One region of the Rhodococcus sp. P4_F3_2 genome, then DNA from elsewhere that is predicted to be linked to it. Evidence: riboswitches for the same ligand, from Rfam matches in the RefSeq annotation. Region 1 holds a riboswitch; each other region holds the start of a gene.
The links. A riboswitch is a leader RNA that binds a small molecule or an ion and turns the genes downstream of it on or off. The one in region 1 is predicted to bind cobalamin.
Positions count from the first base shown of each region.

Region 2: linked by a shared signal. The riboswitch ahead of cobN (cobaltochelatase subunit CobN) and the one ahead of AC1DWA_RS19095 (CbtB domain-containing protein) in region 1 are both predicted to bind cobalamin.
Region 3: linked by a shared signal. The riboswitch ahead of AC1DWA_RS04545 (ABC transporter substrate-binding protein) and the one ahead of AC1DWA_RS19095 (CbtB domain-containing protein) in region 1 are both predicted to bind cobalamin.

Region 1 covers NZ_JBFUJN010000017.1:147,739-149,998, reverse strand. Annotated here, with positions in the region: gene AC1DWA_RS19105 (alpha/beta fold hydrolase) at 1-687, opposite strand, end outside; gene mhuD (mycobilin-forming heme oxygenase MhuD) at 733-1,041, shown strand; cobalamin riboswitch at 1,130-1,268, shown strand; gene AC1DWA_RS19095 (CbtB domain-containing protein) at 1,294-1,488, shown strand; gene AC1DWA_RS19090 (CbtA family protein) at 1,479-2,255, shown strand.
Region 2 covers NZ_JBFUJN010000018.1:105,156-107,415, forward strand. Annotated here, with positions in the region: gene cobG (precorrin-3B synthase) at 1-982, opposite strand, end outside; adenosylcobalamin (AdoCbl) riboswitch at 1,045-1,156, shown strand; gene cobN (cobaltochelatase subunit CobN) at 1,206-2,260, shown strand, end outside.
Region 3 covers NZ_JBFUJN010000003.1:114,287-116,546, reverse strand. Annotated here, with positions in the region: gene AC1DWA_RS04550 (MMPL family transporter) at 1-956, opposite strand, end outside; cobalamin riboswitch at 1,026-1,173, shown strand; gene AC1DWA_RS04545 (ABC transporter substrate-binding protein) at 1,290-2,260, shown strand, end outside.

The DNA of each region.
Region 1 (2,260 bases):
TTGATCGTCGTGAACCAGGTGGCCTGCGTCGGCAATACGTACGTACCGAGTTCCCGGCCTCTCGGCCATCTCTCGCATCTGTCCCTCGGGGGTGATGGTGAACTCTCCCTCGATCAGCAAGGTCGGCACGTCGATCGCCTTCCACTGATCCCAGAAATGCCTCGTGCCCCACTCCTCCGAGATGTCGCGGAAGGTCGACACCTCGCCGTGCAGGTACCACCCGTCGTCGCGGCGGTCGAAAGAGTCGAGAAAGTACTGGCCGGCGACGGGCCCGAAGAATTCCTTCATCGCGTCCTCGGAAGCAAACGGCTGCGGCCACGCCGAGATCATCTGAGCCCAATCCGCGGCGGTGCGTCCGCGAAAATCCGGAGCCATGTCTTCGAGGACCAGTGCACAAACCTTTTCGGGATGCGATGCGGCGAAGCACCACGCGTGCAGAGCCCCCATCGAATGGCCGATCACGATCATCGGCTCCTCGATGGACGCAACGGCAGATGCCAGGTCGTCGACGAATGCCTCGGTGGTCAGCTCTGACGGCGCGGGCCGGCTGTGACCGGCGGCGTCGAACGTGTAGACGTGGCCGAACTCGCGGATCCACGGCACCTGGCGTCGCCACGTTCTCGCGCTGCCCATGAGGCCGTGCAACAACAGAATCGGTTGTCCTGTTCCACCTTCGTCATGCAACACGAGTGTCACGGTACGCGGTGAAGGTGCGCGGGTAATGTCGCTTGCATGGCAGTCGTGAAGATCAATGCAATCGAGGTCCCCGAGGGCGCCGGCCCCGAACTGGAGAAGCGCTTCGCAGCACGCGCTCATGCAGTCGAGAACTCCCCGGGCTTTCTCGGATTCCAACTCCTCCGCCCCACCGCAGGTGAGAGCCGTTACTTCGTGGTGACGCAGTGGGAGTCCGAGCAGGCGTTCGCCGATTGGCGTGACGGCCCTGCCCGCGAAGCCCATTCCGGCGAGCGTGCGAAGCCCGTCGCTTCGGGTGCGTCGTTGCTCGAGTTCGAAGTTGTCCTGGACGTCGCCGCAAAGAGCTGATCTCGAACGATTGTGCCCGCCTTGGCGGGCACAATCGACGGTCATCTCGGCTTCACGCGTTGACACGGTGCGGGCAGTAGTGCAAAAGTTCGCATGTAAACGCGATGGTCCGACAGGAATCCGGTGAAAGCCCGGAGCGGTCGCGCCACTGTAATTCGAGGTGAAGTGCCTTTTTCGGCACGACTATTTCGACAGCCAGACACTTCGGCCATCGCATGGACCTAGGGGACGCGAAAATCCCAGGAGGCTTCGATGGCTCTCGCCTATTCTCCCGATACGTCGATCGATTCGACTCGTCTTGCTTTCCTCGCCGCTGCAGTAGTTCTGTTCGCGATGCTCGCTCTCTACCTGGTCGGATTCGACCAGGGCGCTATCTCTCGCACCGGCATGTACATGCATGAATTGATGCACGACGGTCGACACTTGATGGGCCTGCCGTGCCACTAGTCGACAATTTCACGAAGCTTCTCATTCGTGGTTTGTTGGCTGGTTTGATCGCAGGCATCCTTGCCGGCGGAGTTGCATTCGTGCTGGGTGAACCGCACGTCAATGCCGCCATTGCGATCGAAGAAGCCAACAGCGCCACCGGTGAGGTTGCCGGCGAAGCCGCTGGGCATTCGCACGGTGACGAAGAAGAACCACTGGTGAGCCGCGACGGGCAGCGCGCCGGGCTGTTCCTGGCCACAGCGCTGGCCGGACTGGCACTCGGGGCGATCTTCTCGGTCGTTGCCAATTACGCTCGACGACTCACCGGAATGTCCGGGCCGTTGTTGGCGATCACCATCGCCGTCGGTGGTTGGCTGGCCATCGAGGCCGTGCCCTTCTTCAAGTACCCGGCCAATCCGCCGGCCGTCGGAGATCCCGACACCATCAACCAGCGCACACTGCTGTGGCTGGCCGCCGTGATTCTCGGGCTACTGTCCGTCACCGCGGCAGCAGCGGCGGCAAAGGCAGTTTCCGGGCACGAGTTCCTCAGCGTGCGCATCGCTGGTCCAGTGGCTGCGTTCCTGGTGATCGCCACGATCGGTTACGTCTCGCTTCCCGGCATCAACGAGGTGGGCGAGGACTTCCCGGCAACTCTGCTGTGGGAGTTCCGACTTTCCTCGCTCGCTACGCAGGCGACGCTCTGGCTCGTGCTCGGGTTGGCATTCGCCTTCCTCACCGAGCGCGCGACCAAGAACACCGAAGTAGCAAAAAAGTACGCCCTTCGCTGAACCCT
Region 2 (2,260 bases), on a different contig from region 1:
CATCGGCGAGCGACTTCTCGCATCCCGGGCTTCCGGTGCAGGCGGTGACGTCGAGCCACGGTGAGTTCTCGTCGAAGATCAACCCCATCGGCGCCAACACCCGGACTACCTGCTCGGCAGCCCATTCGTCGAGGTCGAAGATGTGCACCGATCGCCACGGCGTCACGACAACGGGCTTGTCGACGGCGGCCAGGAACTCGGCCAGCCGAGCGTCGAGCAGCCCGAATCGCAAGCCTCCGCCCAGGGCTACGGTCCCGTCGCGCTGCTCGAGCCAGCCGATGGTGGGCCGTGCATCCGGCGTGAGGTCCGCAGCACCGGTGGACTCGGCGCTCAGACCCAGCTGCTCGAGGGTGCGTTCGATTCCGTCCGGAACCTCGGCCAGGCGCCAGTGCTTGTCGCGGACGTCGAGGAATGATCGAGCCGCCTCGAGGAGCAATTCGACGGCGTCGTCCGCCTGGACGAGATGAGTGGTGTGGTGACCGGCGAGCACCAGTGAATGCTCGGTGGCGCTGCGCGCATGGAGTCCGAAATCGCCCCGTAGCCCGGTGATGTCTCCGCGCCCGTCGTCGAGGGTGAACAGGGTTCGCCCTGGCAGATCCGCCAATGCTTGATCCGCTTGGATCGCCGAATCGAGACGGTGGACCAGTTCACGAATGTCGGCTACGCCCCCGATACGGCCGGACAGTGGGGACGCGAGGATGTTGCGCACTCGCTCGTGCGTCGCGGACGGCAGCAGGCCGGCCGACGCGATTCGCGCCGCGAAGGCTTCGGGGTCCGAGACCGAGCGCAGTTGGACGTTGCCCCTCGAGGTGAGTTCCATCTGCCCGTTGCCGAGATCGCGCGCTGCGTCGGCGAGCGTCTGCAATTGGACCGGGGTGAGGAGTCCGCCGGGTAGGCGCACGCGTGCCAGCGCGCCGTCGGCGGCGTGGTGAACTTGCAGTGCACCCGGGCACGCGTCTGGCTGTGAACGGTCCGTGGGCATGGCTCCAGGGTACGACCTGTCATGAGTGCCTTCTGCGGACCGGTAGCATCACCACCACCAGTGACGGCAGTTGAGGAAACCGGTGAAAGTCCGGTGCGGTCGCGCCACTGTGAGTGTTGCTCGAGCGGGACGTGTTTCCGCTCGGAAACACAAGTCAGACCCTCAACCGCCGTCGATGACAGATCTGTGCCACGGGGCGCGAAACCCCAGGAAGGCTTCACCCGTGATTCTTCTGCTCTCCACGTCCGACACCGATCTGCTGAGCGCCCGCGCCAGCCAGGAAGCCGGCGACGGCGTCTCCTATCGCTGGGCCAACCCCTCACGCTTGCTGGTCTCGGAGGACTTGCCGCCCTTGCTCGACGGCGTCGACCTCGTGATCGTTCGTATTCTCGGCAGCCGTCGCAGTTGGGAAGACGGCTTGGAGATGGTCCTCGCCTCCGGACTGCCCGTAGTCGTTCTCGGCGGCGAGCACGCGCCGGATGCCGACCTCATGGAGTGCTCGACGGTCTCCGCCGGTGTTGCTGCCGAGGCGCACAACTACCTGGCCGAGGGTGGCGCACAGAATCTGGCACAGTTGCACCACTTCCTCTCCGACACCGTCCTGCTCACCGGCCACGGTTTCGAGCCGCCGGCTCACCTGCCTTCCTGGGGCATCGCTGATTTCGCGCCCGATCTCGACTCGGCGAGCGGTCCGGTCATCGCAGTTCTGTACTACCGCGCCCAGCATTTGGCCGGAAACACCCGGTATATCCAGGCGTTGTGCGACGCGGTCGCCGAGGCCGGTGGCACCGCGCTCCCGATCTACTGCGCATCTCTGCGAACCGCAGAAGCCGAACTTTTGAGCACGCTCCGCCGCGCCGACGCTATGGTCGTGACAGTTCTTGCTGCCGGCGGCACCAAGCCCGCCACCGCGTCCGCTGGTGGGGACGACGAAGCCTGGGACGTCGCCGCACTCGCTGCACTCGACGTCCCGATCCTGCAGGGGCTGTGCCTGACCAGTAGCCGCGCCACCTGGGACGAGAACGACGACGGACTGTCGCCTCTCGACGTCGCGACGCAGGTGGCGGTGCCGGAGTTCGACGGTCGCATCATCACCGTCCCGTTCTCCTTCAAGGAAATCGACTCCGACGGGCTGTCCACGTACGTCCCCGATGTCGAGCGCGCTGCCCGTGTCGCCGGCATCGCAGTCCGTCACGGCAAGCTTCGTCACATTCCGACCACCCAGCGTCGCGTTGCTCTGATGCTCTCGGCGTACCCGACCAAGCACGCCCGTATCGG
Region 3 (2,260 bases), on a different contig from region 1:
GACAGAACTGCCGCGCTCAGTACTGCTGCGATCGCACCGAAACCCAAAGACCGGATGACGGCCTGCGGGAAAACGAGCATGCCGCTGAACGCGCAGATCAGCAGCAGACCCGAGAACATGACGGTGCGACCCGCGGTCAGAACTGTCCGCTGCGCAGCCGCTCCCGGGTCCGAGCCCGAATTCAGTTCTTCACGGAACCGACCGACCACGAACAGTCCGTAGTCGATTGCAAGTCCCAACCCGAGAAGAGAAGCAACGTTGATCGAGAACGAGGACACATCGGTGATCAGCGTGAGGATTCGCAGAACCGCCAAGGCGCTCAAGACACTGAGTACACCCACGAACACCGGAACCGCCGCAGCGACGACGCCGCCGAAGATGAAGACCAGCAGCACCAGAGTGATCGGAATGGCGATGGCTTCGGCGACCACCAGGTCTTTCTCCAGCTTGGTGTTGAACGCGACGCCGACAACGGTATTACCCGCGAATTGTGCCTCGGCACCTTCAACTTCGAGCTTCGGCAAGAGATCGGCGAAAGTGGCCGGTGTGACGCCCGAGTCCGGTGCCAACGTGATCGCAACGGCCGCCATGGATCCGTCGTTCGAGAGCAGACTGGCCTTGGCCGCGGCGTCCGTTCCCCAATACGACTTCACCGACGCGGTCGGCACTTCCGTTTTGAACTGGTCGACGGCGGCCGTTACTGCCGGCCCGATGTCGTCGAGGGTCTTGCCGTCGGTGGGTGAGTAGATCGCGATGATGTCCGGGGTCTGCGGCCCGAGATTGTCTTCGATGATGTCCGCAACCTTCGCGGAGTCGCTGCCCGGATCGATGAAGCCGCCCTGGCTGAGCTTGCCGAACACTCCGAGTCCCCACACCCCACTGATGAGAACTATCAGAACCGCGAGGCTCAGTACCCACCATTTCCGGGCGACGACGGTTTGGGCCCAGCGTGTCATGTATCAACTCCGGTGTGTGGGGGCGTCTGGCCAGATCGACTGTAGTGGGCGTTTGGTCTTGAATCGGAAACGTCATGCATACTGCTCGAAGCACTTGCAAGCCACGCGTGTGGGGGAAGCCGGTCCGAATCCGGCGCTGACCCGCAACGGTAGGTCGATTCTCGGTAGTCACCGAGCGTCGGCAAGCCCGATTACCCACCGCGCGGTGTGCGACATCCATTCGTCGTGGTCTACGAAAAGGAAGTCCAGCAGGAGCTCTGGCCGAGTATCAGTGTGCGGGCGGAGTTGTCTGTCGGATTCTCATTCGTGGCTCAGAGCCCTTACGAGGTCCCCGTGTCACTTCAGTTCTCCCCGTCCCGCGCCGCCGCTGTTCTCATCGCGGTCGCCTTGGTTTCGGCAGGTTGTTCCAAAGGCCAGGAATCAGAGTCCGCGTCTGCTGCGGAATCCTTCGCACAGCCTGTGTCCGTGACCAACTGCGATCGAGAGATGACCTTCGACTCGCCGCCGCAGCGCATCGTGTCTTTGAACGGGCATGTCACCGAGGCGCTCATCGAAATCGGTGCGGGTGACCGGATCGTCGGTCGGGCGTACAGCGACAACCCGCCAACTGCCGAGACCGCCGATGTATTCAACAAGATTCCCAGCCTCTCCGATACGTTCCCCAGCATGGAGCAGGTTCTCGACGTCGACCCGGACTTCGTGGTCGGAGGAATGACCAGTGCCTTCAACGAGAAGCAGGGCCGTTCCCGAGACGCCTTCGGCGAGCGCGGAATCAACACCTTCTTGTTCTCCGAATACTGTGGCACCGGTTTCCCCGACATCGGATTGCTCGAGAACGACTACACGCAACTCGGTCGAGTCCTGGGCGTTGAAGATTCCGCCCGCGAGGTCGCAGAGGAGATCAGCGATGGTCTCGATACCGTCCGCGCTTCGGTCGGGGACGCGGCGCCGGTACCGACCTTCTTCTACGACAGTGGTGACCAGGTTCCGACGACTATCGGCGGAGTCGGCGTCGGTCAATTGGTCGCGGAATACTCCGGTGTCTCGAACATCTTCGCCGAAGGGACAAAGCCCTACATCGACGCATCGTGGGAAGCTGTTGCCGAGCGTGCACCCCAGGCGATCGTGGTCATCGACTACGGCGACAAGACGGCCGACCAGAAGATCGACTTCCTCCGTGCCCAGCCGTTGATGGCGACCACCCCTGCTATGCAGCAGAACCGGTTCGTCGTGGTTCCTCTCGCGGACCTGTTCGAGAGTTCACGGTTGGTGCGTTCGGCACAGACCATCGCGACGGCCTTCCA